2 regions of the Marichromatium sp. PS1 genome follow, and region 1 is predicted to be linked to the other one. Evidence: predicted binding sites of a transcription regulator. Region 1 holds the regulator's gene; the other holds the start of a gene.
What was found. Region 1 encodes sigma-54, which starts transcription at its own class of promoters, with help from an activator protein. Its sites were predicted from a motif close to TGGCANGNTNCNTGCTT; they were not measured.
Positions count from the first base shown of each region.

Region 1 (7,089 bases):
GATGCGGCTGGTGAAGCCGTTGGCGCACTGCACCAGCTTGGCCGCAGCGCGGGCGTGGAGGCCGAGTTTGTTGATGATCTCGAAGTCCTTGCTGGTCATGCGTCCTGCTCCTGGCAGCGAATCACACCCTCGCGCCCGCCCTCGAGCGCCTTCTCGGCGACGCTGTCGAGGTCGAGCTCGGCATAGTTGAGCGCGCGCAGCAGCATCGGCAGGTTGACCCCGGAGATCACCCGCACCCGGCGTCGCTGCTCGTGCAGCGCCAGGGCGATGTTGGCCGGGGTGGCACCGTAGAGATCGGTGAGCACCAGTACGCCGCCGCCCTGGTCGAGTCGGTCGACGCAGTCGAGCGCCTCGCGCAGCATGCACTCGCAGGGACGGTCGTTGACCAGTTCGAGCGCTTCGGTGGCTGCCGGCTCGGTGCCGAGGATGGCGCTGGCGATGCGCAGCAGGTCGCCGCCGAGTGGCTGGTGGGTGATGAGTAACAGTCCGATGCTCACGGTAACTCCCGGTGTCTGACCAGCACCTTGTGACCGGTCTGCTCGAAGTGACGGCGCAGCGCCTCGGTCATGTAGACCGAGCGATGCTGGCCGCCGGTACAGCCGATGGCGATGGTGAGATAACTGCGCCCGTCGGTCTCGAAGCGCGGGATCCAGCGGTCGAAGAAGGCGAGCATGTCGTCACGCATCTCGCCGACCTCGGTGCTGGCGTCGAGGAACTCCATCACCGGCTGATCGAGTCCGGTCAGTGGCTTGAGTTCCGGCTGCCAGTGCGGGTTGGGCAGGCAGCGCACGTCGAAGATGAAGTCGACGTCCTTGGGCACGCCGTGCTTGAAGCCGAACGACTGCAGCAGGATCGAGACCTTGGGCGAGTCGCTGCCGACGAGGTGGGCGCGGACCAGGTCGCGTAGTTCGTGCACATTGGTGTGGGTGGTGTCGATACGGATCTCGGCGCAGCGGCCGATGGCCTCGAGCAGACGGCGCTCGAGGCGGATGGCCTCGTCGAGCGAGCGGTTGCCGCGGGTGAGCGGGTGACGCCGCCGGGTCTCGCTGAAGCGGCGCTTGAGGGTGTCGGTGTCGGCGTCGAGGAACATCACCCGACAGTCGATGCCCTGGGCGCGTGCCTCCTCGATCAGCTCCGCGAGCCGACCGAGCGCGCGCGGGCTGGTGCGCGCGTCGATGCCCACCGCGGTGCTGGAGAAGCCGTCGTCGGGGGCCTTGCGCAGCCCCGCGACCAGGTCCTTGAGCAGGAACAGCGGCAGGTTGTCGATGCAGTAATAGCCAAGGTCCTCGAGCGTATGCAGGGCGACGCTCTTGCCCGAGCCGGACAGGCCACTGAGGATGACGAGTTTCATGGGCTGCGGGTTGCTCCGGGCCGGTCCCGATCGAGGTCGGGAGCGGTGCTAGGGTCTGGATCCGGGGCCGGGCGGGTCGGGGCGGTCGAGACGGATCGCCCGCGCCTGCCGGTCGATGAAGTCGACGCCGGCGTCATAGCCACGGATACGTAGGATCTGGTGGCGCACTGCCGCTTCCACCAGGATGGCCAGGTTGCGTCCCGGCGCCACCGGCATGGTGATGGTTGGGATCGCCACCCCGAGCACGTCGGTTGCCGAGAGGCTGCCGGTGAGCCGGTCGAGACCGGCGATCTGTTGCTGGTCGAGGGGTTGCAGATCGATGATCAGGTTCAGCGTCTTGCTGCGCTGGACCGCGCCCTCGCCGAACATCGCGCGGATGTTGAGGATACCCAGCCCGCGCACCTCGAGGAAGTCCCGCAGGGTCTCCGGGCAGGTGCCCTCGATGGCCTCCGGGGCGATGCGCGCGAAGCGCGGCGCGTCGTCGGCGATGAGCCGATGACCGCGGGTGATCAGGTCGAGCGCCAGCTCGCTCTTGCCCACCGCCGGATCGCCGACCAGCAATACCCCCATCCCCAGCACCTCGATGAAGACGCCGTGCAGGGTCTGGCGCTCGGCCAGGGCGTGGGTGAGAAAATAGCGCAGGTGGTTGATCAGCTCCTCGTCGCCGAGCGGCGAGCCGAGCAGCGGGGTGTCGTGCTCGGCGGCGAAGGCGAAGAAGGCGGGGTGGGGCTCGAGGCCGTCGGCGAACAGGATCGCCGCCGGCTGCTCGGCGAAGAGTTGCTCGAGGGTTTCCTCGAAGGCGGTGCGTCCCAGTGCCTGGAGATAGCGCTGCTCGGCGCGCCCGATCACCTGCAGACAGTTGGGATGGATGCAGTTGAGCGAGCCGATCAGCGACTCGCGCGAGCGTGCGCGCTCGGGCCGGCGCAGTGGGGAGCCTTGTTCGGGCTCGCCGTTGAGCCAGCGCAGCTGCAGCCGCGGGCCGGTCTGTTCGAGGAGTGACTGGAGGCTGTCGAGCATGGCCCAGGTCGGCGTGGCGCTAGCGCGCCTCGCTCGTCTCGATCAGTTGCAGGACGGTCGCCGCCGAGCCGGCCTCGCGCAGCGCGGCGCGGGTGGCCGGGTCGCTGAACATGCCGGCGAGCCGGGCGAGCAAGCGCAGATGCTCCTCGGTGGCGCTCTCCGGGACCAGCAGGGCGAAGGCGAGATCGACCGGCTCGCCGTCGATCGCGTCATAGTCGACCCCGGTGCTGGTGCTGACGAAGGCCCCGAGCACCTCGTTGATCTCCTTGATGCGGGCGTGCGGCAGCGCCACACCGTGACCGAGTCCGGTGCTGCCGAGTCGCTCGCGCTCGAGCAGACGCTCGAAGACGAGTTCGGTGTTGAGACGGGGGTGGTCGTTGGCCAGCAGCTCGGCGAGCGTCTCGAGCAGCCGCTTCTTGCTGGCGATCTCGGCACCGCAGCTGACTCGGGCCTCGCTGATCAGGTCTGGACTGAACATCGGTCAAGGCTCCTGGTGGTCGCAGGGACAGGGGCGCTGGGCGGTGACGGTGTCCGGTGTCCATACCGGCGGGTGATCGGGGCGCGTGGTCGTGGTCATGGATTCTGGGTGTCCTTCGAGTCGTCGGAGCCCGCAGGTGTCGATATCGGCTCGGATCTCAGGGTCTCAATGCAAAACACCCCGAACGGCGCGATCACGGATCCGTTCGAGGTGTCGGTGCGTCGGTCCGGCGGGTGTCGGGTGTCCCGACGCCCCGCCGACGCATGGGCCATCAGGCCGTTGCCGGGCTATTCGGTATCGGCCTCGGCGTCGGCCTCGGCTTCAGAGTCGGCCGCCTTCGGGCCGGGTGCGCTGCGATAGTCGTTCTTCTTCTCCTTGTGGCGCAGGATCTGGCGATCGAGCTTGTCGGTCAGGCCGTCGATCGCGGCATACATATCTTCATGCACGGAGTCGGCGAAGAGCTTCCCACCATTGATGTGCAGCGTCGCCTCGGCCTTCTGGTCGAGCTTCTCAACGCTGAGAATGACGTGGGCATTGGTGACGTGGTCGAAGTGACGCGCCAGGCGTGCGAATTTGCTGTCGACGTAGTCGCGCAGTGCCTCGGTGATGTCGACGTGATGACCCGTCAGATTGATTTGCATCATTGGACTCCTTACAGGGGTTCCAAACAGCCTGCTCATGCCAGGCGTTTGCGCTCGTTCGAGGCTGGAATACCCATGGCCTCGCGGTACTTGGCGACGGTTCGACGCGCGACCTGGATGCCGCGATCGGCCAGTTCGGCCGCGATCTTGCTGTCGCTCAAGGGTTTTCTGGCGGGTTCGGCGGCGATCAGCTTACGAATGAGCGCGCGGATCGCCGTTGATGAACACTCCCCACCAGAAGTGGTGCTGACGTGGGACGAGAAGAAGTACTTGAACTCCAGGGTGCCCCTCGGCGTATGCATGTATTTCTGCGTGGTGACCCGGGAGACGGTCGACTCGTGCAGCTCGAGCGCCTCGGCGACGTCGCGCAGCACCATCGGCCGCATCGCCTCCTCGCCGTGCTCGAAGAACGCCTGCTGCATCTCCACGATCTTGGCGCCCACCCGCAGCACGGTGTCGTTGCGGCTCGCCAGGCTCTTGATGAACCAGCGCGCCTCCTGCAGGTGGTTGCGCATGGTGACGCTGTCGCTGCTGGTGTCGGCGCGCCGGATCAGCCGGGCGTAGTCTGCGTTCACCCTCAGTTTAGGTGTGGATTCCGGGTTGAGTTCCACCGACCAGCGACCATTCTCTCTGCGCACGAAGATGTCGGGTACAACGTACTCCGGGGGCTCCTGCGCGATCAAGTCGCCGGGGTGCGGGTTGAGCTGGCAGATCAGCGTGAGTGCACCACGAATCTCGGGCTCGGTCTGCTTGAAGCGGCGCATCAGCGCGGCGATGTCCTTGCGCGGCAGGTGCTCGAAGCCGTCGCGACAGATCGCCAGCGCGAGGTCGCGCTGCGGGGTCTCGGCGGGGAGCTGCCGCAGCTGGATCTGCAGGCACTCGGCGAGATCGCGGGCGCCGACCCCCGGGGGATCGAACGACTGCACCCGGTGCACCATGGTGGCGATCTCCTCGAGGCTGATCTGATCGTCGCCGATGGTGCTCAGCAGCTCGTCGAGATCGGCCCGAAGATAGCCGCGCGCGTCGATGGCATCGATCACCGCCTCGGCGATCATCTCGTCGCGCTCGCTCAGCCGGATCAGGTTGAGCTGCCAGAGGAGGTGATCGTGCAGGGTCTGAGGGCGGCTCTGGTGGAGGAAGGGGTCGAAATCGGCGTTCTCGGCGCTGCCCTGGGTGCTCGGCGGTAGATAGCCGTCGTAGACATCGGCCCACTGGGTGTCGACCGGGAGCTCATCGGGGATCTCGTTGGTCTCGCCCTGGAGCTCACGCTCGGCGCTGCCCTGCTCATCGCTGGGCGGGGACTCGTGTGCGCCATTGCCGCTGTCCTCTCCGTTGGCGGCGAAGCGGTCGGCCTCCTCGGCCTCCTCGAGCATCAGGTTGGAGTCCAGCGCCTCCTGGATCTCCTTCTGCAGCTCGAGCGTCGACAGCTGCAGGAGGCGAATCGCCTGCTGCAGCTGGGGCGTCATCGTCAGGTGTTGGCCGAGGCGAAGCTGGATGGTTTGCTTCATGGATCGCCGATGCGTCTTGCGTCTGTCTCTATGCCGGGTCGATGACCGTCCTATGACGATTATAGGTCGGGTGGCAACAAAGGTGCCTGAGTCACGTCAAGCGCGCCCCCTGCCGGGGCGCGATGGTCTTCATCTTACTCCCAATATGTAGCAGCGGGGCGCGGATGCTGCCGCCTACATGCTACATGGCGAAGTCGGCGCCGAGATAGACGTCGCGTACCTGCTGGTTGGCGAGCAGCTCGTCGGGGCGGCCGGCGGCGATCACCTCGCCATTACTGATGATGTAGCCGCGATCGCAGATGTCGAGCGTCTCGCGCACGTTGTGATCGGTGATCAACACGCCGATGCCGCGCTCGCGCAGGTGCGAGACGATCGCCTTGATGTCGCCCACGGCGATCGGGTCGACGCCGGCGAAGGGCTCGTCGAGCAGCATCACCTTGGGGTCGACGGCCAGCGCGCGGGCGATCTCGAGACGACGGCGCTCGCCGCCGGAGAGGCTGAGTGCCAGCGACTCGCCGATATGGGCGATGCCGAGCTCCTCGAGCAGCTGCTCGCAACGCTGCTCGCGCTGCTCGCGGTCGAGGTCGCCGCGGGTCTCGAGGATCGCGAGGATGTTGTCGCGCGCGCTGAGCTTGCGAAACACCGAGGGCTCCTGCGCCAGATAGCTCAGTCCGGCGCGCGCGCGCGCATGCATCGGCATCAGGGTGACATCGTGCTCGTCGAGGGTGATGCGCCCCTGGTCGGCAGGGATCAGCCCGACGATGAGATAGAAGCAGGTGGTCTTGCCCGCGCCGTTGGGGCCGAGCAGCCCGACCACCTCGCCGGCCTCGACCTCGACGCTCACTCCCCGCAGGACCTCGCGGCTGCGATAACGTTTCTTGAGCTGTTCGGCGCGCAGTACGCTCATCCGTCGATCCCTGTCATGACTCCTCCTCGGGGGTGATGGTGATCCGCACCCGACCGCTGCCGCCGGCACGGAAGTGTTCGCGGGCACGGTCGTAGACGATGCGCTCGCTGGCGACGCGGTCCTCGCCCTGGATCAGTACCGCCTCGTCGATCAGCACCAGCTCGTCGCGGTCGGTGTCGAACTCCATGCGCCTGGCGAAGGCGCGGACCTCGCCCTGGTCGTCCTCGAGCAGTTGACGGAAGCGCGCCGGGGTGCCGATGGCGATGATCTGGCGCGGGCGGCGGTCCTCGCGGTGATAGACGGTCATGTGGTCGGCGTGCAGGCGCATGCTGCCCTGGGTGACCTCGACGTTGCCGACATAGATGCTGGTGCCCTCGGCCTCGCGTACCTCGACGTCGTCGGCCTCGATGTACATCGGTTGCTGGGGGTCGTCGTCGAGCGCGTTGGCCGGGTTCCAGCCGAACAACAGCAACAGTGCCAGCAGGCGCAGTGGAGGGCTCATGGTTGGGTCTCCTGGGTCGGGGCGAGCAGCATCCGGGTGCGACCGTGGAAGGTGGCGCGCGCCGGCTCGTCGTACCACAGCTGCATGCCGGTGGCGCTCAGCCAGTCCTCGCCGCTGGCCACCCGCACCGGCAGGTCGGTACGGGCATAGGCGCGCTGGTGCCAGACGTTGAGCTGCTCGGTCTCGATGTGCGCGGGCGGGGCCTCGGCGGTGGCGTCGCGCTCGAGATGGACGTCGCCGGTCAGCCGCACCTCCGCGCCGCCGTCGAGCACCAGCCCGTGCTCGGCGCGCGCGCGCCACGGCGGTCCGTCGGACTGGAACAGCTGCATGTGTGGGCGGTCGAGCTCGGAGAGATCCTCGGCGACGAACTGACGCAACTCGGTCGCGCTCAGGCGTCGGCTCGGTGCGCCGCTGGTGTCGGTCTCGAGCGCGGTGAACGCGTGGACCACGTAGTCGGGGACGCGGGGGCGTACGGTGGCCGGTCCCTGCGGCTGGTCGATGCGCTGGACCTGCCACCAGCCCGCGAGCCCGCTGAAGGCGAAGAAGGCGGCGAGCAGGTAGTAGCGCAGCGGCCAGTGCGCGCGGGTGCTCATGGACGCTGTCCGGCCAGTCGCGCGAGCGTCCCCTGAGCGTCCATGATCAGTTCGCAGAACTCGCGCGCGGCGCCGCGCCCGCCGTGCGCCGT
Region 1 covers NZ_BAAFHB010000002.1:801,412-808,500, forward strand. The annotation lists gene ACAM26_RS04885 (HPr family phosphocarrier protein) at 1-99, opposite strand, end outside; gene ACAM26_RS04890 (PTS sugar transporter subunit IIA) at 96-497, opposite strand; gene rapZ (RNase adapter RapZ) at 494-1,351, opposite strand; gene hprK (HPr(Ser) kinase/phosphatase) at 1,400-2,368, opposite strand; gene ACAM26_RS04905 (PTS sugar transporter subunit IIA) at 2,388-2,846, opposite strand; gene raiA (ribosome-associated translation inhibitor RaiA) at 3,134-3,487, opposite strand; gene ACAM26_RS04915 (RNA polymerase factor sigma-54) at 3,523-4,995, opposite strand; gene lptB (LPS export ABC transporter ATP-binding protein) at 5,177-5,902, opposite strand; gene lptA (lipopolysaccharide transport periplasmic protein LptA) at 5,916-6,404, opposite strand; gene lptC (LPS export ABC transporter periplasmic protein LptC) at 6,401-6,997, opposite strand; gene kdsC (3-deoxy-manno-octulosonate-8-phosphatase KdsC) at 6,994-7,089, opposite strand, start outside.

Region 2 (7,089 bases), on a different contig from region 1:
ACCAGCGCGGGCAGGCGCGCGAACACCGAGGCCGAGTAGCCCTTGGTCGCCGGCGGCTCGCCGATGGCCATGGAGATCTCGCGCGCGCCCTGGGCAAAACGCGTCAGCGAGTCCATCAGCAACAGCACGTCGAGCCCCTGGTCGCGGAAGTACTCGGCCACCGTGGTCGCCACCAGCGCGCCGTGCTGACGCAGCAGCGGCGACTGGTCGGCCGGCACCGCCACCACCACGGTGCGCCGGCGCGACTCGTCGTCGAGGATGTCGTGGATGAACTCGTTGACCTCGCGACCGCGCTCGCCGATCAGCCCGACGACGATGACGTCGGCAGCGGTGAACCGGGTCATCATCCCCAAGAGCACGCTCTTGCCCACGCCACTGCCGGCGAACAGCCCGAGGCGCTGACCGCGACCGACGGTGAGCAGTCCATTGAGGGTGCGCACGCCGACATCGAGCTGGGTGCGGATCGGGTCGCGGGTGAGCGGATTGATCGGGCGCCCGTCGATCGGCATCTCTTGCTGCGCGCGCAGCGGCCCGGCGCCGTCGAGTGGCTCGCCGTTGGCGTCGATCACCCGCCCCAACAACTGCGGCCCGACGGCGATGCGCCGCTGCTGGTCGAGCGGCTCGATCCGCGCCCCCGGCACCAGTCCCTCGATCCGCCCCTCGGGCATCAGGAAGGTGCGCTCGCCCTGGAAGCCGACCACCTCGGCCGAGACCCGACCACCGCTGGCGGTATGGATGGCCGCGCGCCCGCCGACCGGTAGCCGGATCCCCTCGGCCTCAAGGGTCAGCCCGACCATCCGCGAGAGCTGCCCCTCGGGCTGGGGCGGCGCCACCTTGTCGATGCGCCGCCCCGATTGTGCCAGGCGTTCGCGCAACCCGCTGACCAGATCGCGGGTGCCCTGCTCGCGCAGTCCATCGATCAGCTCGCTCATCGCTGCTCGACCTCTTCATCGGCCAGTGCGACGTCTCCCGTCTCCGGCGCAGCGTCAACGTCGGTAACGGCAGCATCCACCGAAGCCGCCGGCGACAAGGACTCGGCGCCGTCGACCACTGGCTCGTCAGGCGTCGGTTCGACCTCTCCCCAGAGCGCCTCGACACTCTGACGCAACCGCTCCTCGAGGGTGGCGTCGATCCGACTCGGGCCACTCTCGATGGTGCACCCGCCACGGGCGACACCCGGGTCCGGGCGCCAGCTGATGCGCTCGTCACGGTCACGGGCATAGGCCTCGAGGATCTCCGCGTCCTCGGGGTTGATGCGCACGCGGATCTCGCGATTGCGCGAGGGCAGCTGCCCGAGCGCACTGCCGAGCACCCGGGCGACGTGTTCCGGGTGCTGCTCGAGCTCGGCCATCACCACCCGTCGCGCCATCGCCACCACCAGTGCCAGCAGCTCGGGCTCGAGCGCATCGGCGGCGGCGGCCAGGGGATCGGCGAGATCGCGGGCCACGCCCTCGAGGGCTTCGACCGTCTCGCGTACCTTCTTGTCGTAGCGCGCCCGGCCCTCCTTCTCCGCCTCACCCTGGCCGAGTTCGCGCCCCTCCTTGTAGCCGGATTCGAAACCGGCCTCGTAACCGGCATCACGCGCGGCCTGCTCGATCGCCTCGATCTCGGCGGCGGTCGGCAGATAACGCTCGGGTTCGGGCTCGACCTCGGGTTCGGGCTCGGGTTCGGGCGCGGGCGGCGGCGCGCCGACATCCGGCGGCTGCCAGCGTTGCACCGGCCCGTCGAGCAGGTCGGCATAGAGCACCGAAGATCCGGAGCCGCTCACACCATCTGCTCCCCGCCGGCCCCGCCGAGAACGATGTCACCGCTCTCGGAGAGTCGACGCGCCACGGCAAGGATCTCCTTCTGCGCCCCCTCGACGTCGCTCAACCGCACCGGCCCCTTGGCCTCGAGGTCCTCGCGCAGCATCTCGGCGGCGCGCTTGGACATGTTCTTGAAGATCTTGTCCTTGAGCGCGTCATCGGCGCCCTTGAGCGCAAGCACCAGCGAGTCGGTGGAGATCTCGCGCAGCAGGGTCTGGATACCGCGATCGTCGACGTCGACCAGGCTCTCGAAGACGAACATCAGCTCCTGGATGCGTTCGCCGAGATCCTCGTCGACCTGGGTGACCCCGGACATCACGTTGGTGCTCTGCGAGGCGTCCATGAAGTTGAGGATGTCGGCGGCGGTCTTGACCCCGCCGACCATCGAGGACTTGGCGGTGTTCTTGCCCGAGAGCTGGCGCTCGAGGATCTCGTCGAGCTCGTGGAGCGCTGCGGGCTGGACGCCGTCGAGGGTGGCGATGCGCAGCACGATATCCGACTGCATCCGGTCGGGGAGATAGGAGAGGGTCTCGGCGGCCTGGTCGGCGTCGAGGTGCGAGAGCACGATGGCGACGATCTGCGGGTGTTCGTGACGGATCATCTCGGCGATGGCGCGCGGATCGAGCCACTTGAGCGCCTCGAGCCCCTTGGAGTTGCGACCGAGCAGGATGCGGTCGATCAGCCCCGAGGCCTTGTCCTCGCCGAGCGCGGAGTTGAGCACCGAGCGCACATAGTCCTCGGCGCCGATCCCGAGCGAGGTGTGCTCCATGGCCGTCTCCGAGAAACGTTTCAGCACATAGTCGATATCGGTGCGCGAGACCCGCTCGAGCGAGGCCATGGCGGTGCCGATCTTCTGCACCTCCTTCGGTCCCATGTGCTTGAGCACCTCGGCGGCTGGCCCCTCACCGATGCTCATCAGGAAGATTGCCACCTGCTCGGGGCCGGGGCGCTTGGACGGATCAGTTGCCATCTTCGTTCAGCCAGCTCTTCATCACCTGTGCCACGCGTTTCGGATCCTCTTTGACCAGCTCGCGCACCGCCTCGAGATCGACCTGCTGCTGATCCCCGTCCTTCGGCCCGGTGAGCGCGGCGATCGCCGCGCTCTGCTGGGTGATCGCCACGGTATCCTCGCCGAGCTCGCCCTCGCCGCCGGCCCCACCGCCCTCGCCCGACTGGTCCTCAAGCGCGGCGGCAGCCTCGTCGGCGGACGGCGGCGCGAGCTGACGTACCGCCGGACGCACGATGGTCAAGAGTACCATCAGCGCGAGGATTAGCCCGGCGCCGATCTTGGCCAGCTCGAGGAACCACGGCTGGGTCCAGACCGGCTCGGCGTCGGTGGTGTCGGCGGGCGTGAACGAGGCGGTAATCACGTTGAGCGAATCATTGCGCGCATCGTCGAACCCCACCGCCTCACGCACCAGCGCGCGAATGCTCGCCAGCTCCTCCTCCGTGCGCGGCACCCGCACCACCTCGCCTTCCTCGTTGAACTCCTCGCGATAGTCGACCACCACCGCCGTCGACAGCCGGCGGATATTGCCCGGCATCTCGCGCACGTGCGAGATCGCACGATCGATCTCGTAGTTGCGCGTCTTCTGCATGCTGCGACTGCTCGGCATCATCGGGTCGGCCACCGGCGCCTCGCCGACGGCGCCACCGGCCGGCGGCTGGTTGGTCAAGGCGCCGGGGATGCCGCCGATCGCCGGGTCGCTGCCGACGCGCTCCTGCTCGCTGAGCTGCTCGGAGCGCACCGCGGTGCGCTCGGGATCGAACGACTCCTGGGTGCGCTCGACACGGGAGAAATCGATGTCCGCGGCCACCTGCACCCGCACCCCGTCGCGCCCGATGATCGGCACCAGCAGGGTCATCACCCGATCGACATAGCTGCTCTCGAGACGGCGGATGTAGTCGAGCTGGTCGGCCGAGGTCGACAACCCCATCTCGTCGTCGTTGCTGGTGAGCAGCCGACCGTGCTGGTCAACCACGGTGACCTGCTCGGGATCGAGCGCCGGGATGCTCGAGGACACCAGATGAACGATGGCTGCGACCTGGGTGTCGTTCAAGGCCCGGGTGCCGCGCAGATGGACCACCACCGAAGCGCTCGCCGGCTTGCGCTCGCGCACGAACACCGAGCGCTCGGGCAGCGCGAGATGAACCCGCGCACTCTCCACCGGATCGAGCGCCGCGATCGAGCGCGCCAGCTCGCCTTCGAGCGCACGCTGATGGCGCGCTCCTTCCATCAAGCGACTGGCGCCGAATCCCATGTCCTCCTGCAGCAGCTCGAAGCCGAAGTCCGAGGCGCGTGGCAGCCCCTGACCGGCGAGCAATAATCGGGTCTGGGCGATCTGGGCCTGGGGGATCTCGATCCGTCCGGAGAGTTCATCGATGCGGTAGGCCACGCCGAGCTGATCGAGCGCCTGAACCACCTCGGCCGCCTCGGCATTCTCCATCCGCGAGAACAGCGGCGCATAGGTCGGGCGCATCGCCCAGTAGAGGATGGCGCCAGCCACCACCAGACCACCGGCGATCATCCCCAGCAACGCGATCTGCCGACCCACCGGCAGTTCGTTGAAGGTCTTGATTCCAGTAGAAAAGGCGGCTGTCAGCGAAGACGCCATGGATGAATCTCTCCGTGGATCTGCGCGCCGTCAGCGCTCAGACCTGCATGCTCATGACTTCCTGGTACGCCGACAACAGCCGGTTGCGCACCTGATTGGTCGCCTCGAAGGCGAGACTCGACTTGTTCATCGCCACCATCACCTGCGGCAGACTGGTATTGGCCTCACCGAGCTCGAAACTGGTCTGCACCTGCTTGGCCTCCTGCTGCAACGCATTGACCGAGCGCAACGAATCGCGCAGCGCGGTGGCGAATTCACCGCCCTCGCTCGGCGCCGTCGGCTGCTGCGTCGCAGGCATGCTCCCCTCGACCCGTCCCGACTGCGAGAGCGCGCGCATCTGCTGCAAGACGTTCTGGATCTGCATGTCACTCACGTTCACAATCTCCCATCTCTTCAATCCACGTAATCCGGTTGGATACGCAGGTGCAGCGGCGTACCCGACCCTTGGACACGATTGGGATATTGCAAATTAAGTGCCAAAAACCTCAGGCATGGCGGCAGGGCCTGACGGACAAGGGCTGCGGCAGGATTGCGCAACCCCGGGCGCAGATGACGAGCAGCATCATCACCGACAGGACGTCGAATTCTTGACGGCCAATCTCGGTCTCCCGCTCGGCCGGGGGGGGCTTTGCTAGTCGCCGCCGCGCCCCAGGCCGAACTTGCGCATGCGCTCGACCAGGGTGGTGCGACGCATGCCCAGACGTCGCGCGGCACGCGCCACCACCTGATCGTTCTGTTCCAGGGCGGTGACGATCATGCGGCGCTCGAGCTCGTTGAGATAGCCGCGCAACTCCACCCCCTCAGGCGGCAGGGCGCCTTCCTCGCACCCTCCCGGGAGCGCCGGGGCGGCGACCGGGGCCGGGGGCAACCCCTCAAGCACCTCGGCGGCCGCCTCGGGGCGAAAGCGCGGCGGCAGCTGCGCCAGGTCCACCGGCTCCCCCGGATAGAGGATCGCCAACTGTTCGAGCAGATTGGAGAGTTCGCGCACATTGCCCGGCCAGGGCAGCTGCGCGAGATAGGCGATGACCGCCGGGGTCAGCCGCGCGGTCTCCACCGACTGCGCGCGCAAGCGCTCCTCGAGCGCGCCGATCAGCAGCGGGATGTCGCTGCGCCGTTCGCGCAGCGCCGGCAACTCGATGGGAAAGACGTTGAGACGAAAGAACAGATCCTGGCGAAAGGCGCCGGCATCAACCGCCTCCTGGAGGTCTCGATGGGTGGCCGAGATGATCCGCGCCTGGGCCTGGATCGGCTTGTTGGAGCCGACCCGCTCGAAGGTTCGCTCCTCGAGCACGCGCAACAACTTGACCTGCATCGGCAGCGGCATGTCGCCGATCTCGTCGAGAAACAGCACGCCATCGGCGGCGAGCTCGAAGCGCCCGGTGCGAGCGGTGAAGGCCCCGGTGAAGGCCCCCTTCTCGTGACCGAACAGCTCGCTCTCGAGCAGGTCGGGCGGGATGGCGCCACAGTTGACGGCGACGAAGGGCTTGTCGCACCGCGACGAGGCGGCATGGATCGCGCGCGCCACCACCTCCTTGCCGGAGCCGGTCTCGCCGAGGATGAGCACCGTGGCATCGCTGTTGGCGACCTGGGTGATGGCGCGCTTGACCCCACGCATGATCGGATGGGCGCCGACCAGGCCCTCGATCCCGGACGTCTCGACGGCATCGGTCGCGTCCGCCCGTAACCACTGCAACACCGCCAGCACCCGCCCGACAACAGGCGGCTCGTCGACCACACAGACATGCCCGGGCAGCGCCTCGCGGGCACCGTCGAGCGGCTGACAGATCAGTGGCAGGGAGGGTGGACGGACACGCTCGAGCTGCTCGGCCAGACGCGCCCCCGGCGCGCACAGCCAGAGTGCTGCGAGTGACATCGTGTCGAGTTCGTCGAGGGCCTCGAGTGGCTGCACCTCGCAGCCGAGGAACTCCAGGATGTGTCCGGTCCTGTCGCGCGCCGGCTGATCACCGAACACACCGATCCGCACGCGTTGCTCAAATGGGTTGCCCTCGCTCGGCATCGTAAACGCAATCCTTCCGCGGTGAACGCAGCCCCGCGCTCGTGACACTCGCGCCCGCGACACGCGGAAGGCGAGCAGACGGCCGCCGAACCGGCTTGCTGTTTGCTCCGGAGAGGGCGCATCGCGATTCTTGATGGAGCGACGAGTTTCTAACGTCCGCGTCGGCCACTGTCAAGCACGCAGACCCCATGGTGCGACCGAAGGCGCGCTATCGCCGCGCCCGCGCCACTGCGCGCCGGTGCATCCGAAACACCCAACGCCCCAGCGCCTCGCGCAGCCCGTCATCACTGAACCGCCAGCGCGCGCCCATCGCACCATCGAGTTCGCAGACCGTCTCGAGCCCGAGCACCAGCGGCTGGGCGAAGGCTGTCGAGGGGTAGAGTTCGAGCCGATCATCGGCAGTATCGAGCAGCGCGGCGGGCAGCACCACCCCCTCGGCGCTCAGGGTCGCACTCACCGGCGCCGGGAGTTGCGCCTGCATCCAGGTCGAGAGCAGCTGCATCAGCAGGTCGACCTTCGCCTCGAGTCGCTGCAGCTCCAGCGAGGGCGTCTCGTCGCGCCCGCCACGGCCACCGTCTTCGAGCATCGCGATGGCATCGAGCAGCCGAACCCCCGACTCCGCCGGGGTCGGGGGGCGACGGCTCGGCGCCAG
Region 2 covers NZ_BAAFHB010000004.1:44,736-51,824, reverse strand. The annotation lists gene fliI (flagellar protein export ATPase FliI) at 1-932, opposite strand, end outside; gene ACAM26_RS09375 (FliH/SctL family protein) at 929-1,768, opposite strand; gene fliG (flagellar motor switch protein FliG) at 1,765-2,775, opposite strand; gene fliF (flagellar basal-body MS-ring/collar protein FliF) at 2,765-4,420, opposite strand; gene fliE (flagellar hook-basal body complex protein FliE) at 4,458-4,793, opposite strand; gene ACAM26_RS09355 (sigma-54-dependent Fis family transcriptional regulator) at 5,052-6,437, opposite strand; gene ACAM26_RS09350 (PilZ domain-containing protein) at 6,646-7,089, opposite strand, start outside.
Region 2: the regulator sigma-54 is predicted to act here: its motif matches at 4,883-4,899, upstream of fliE (flagellar hook-basal body complex protein FliE).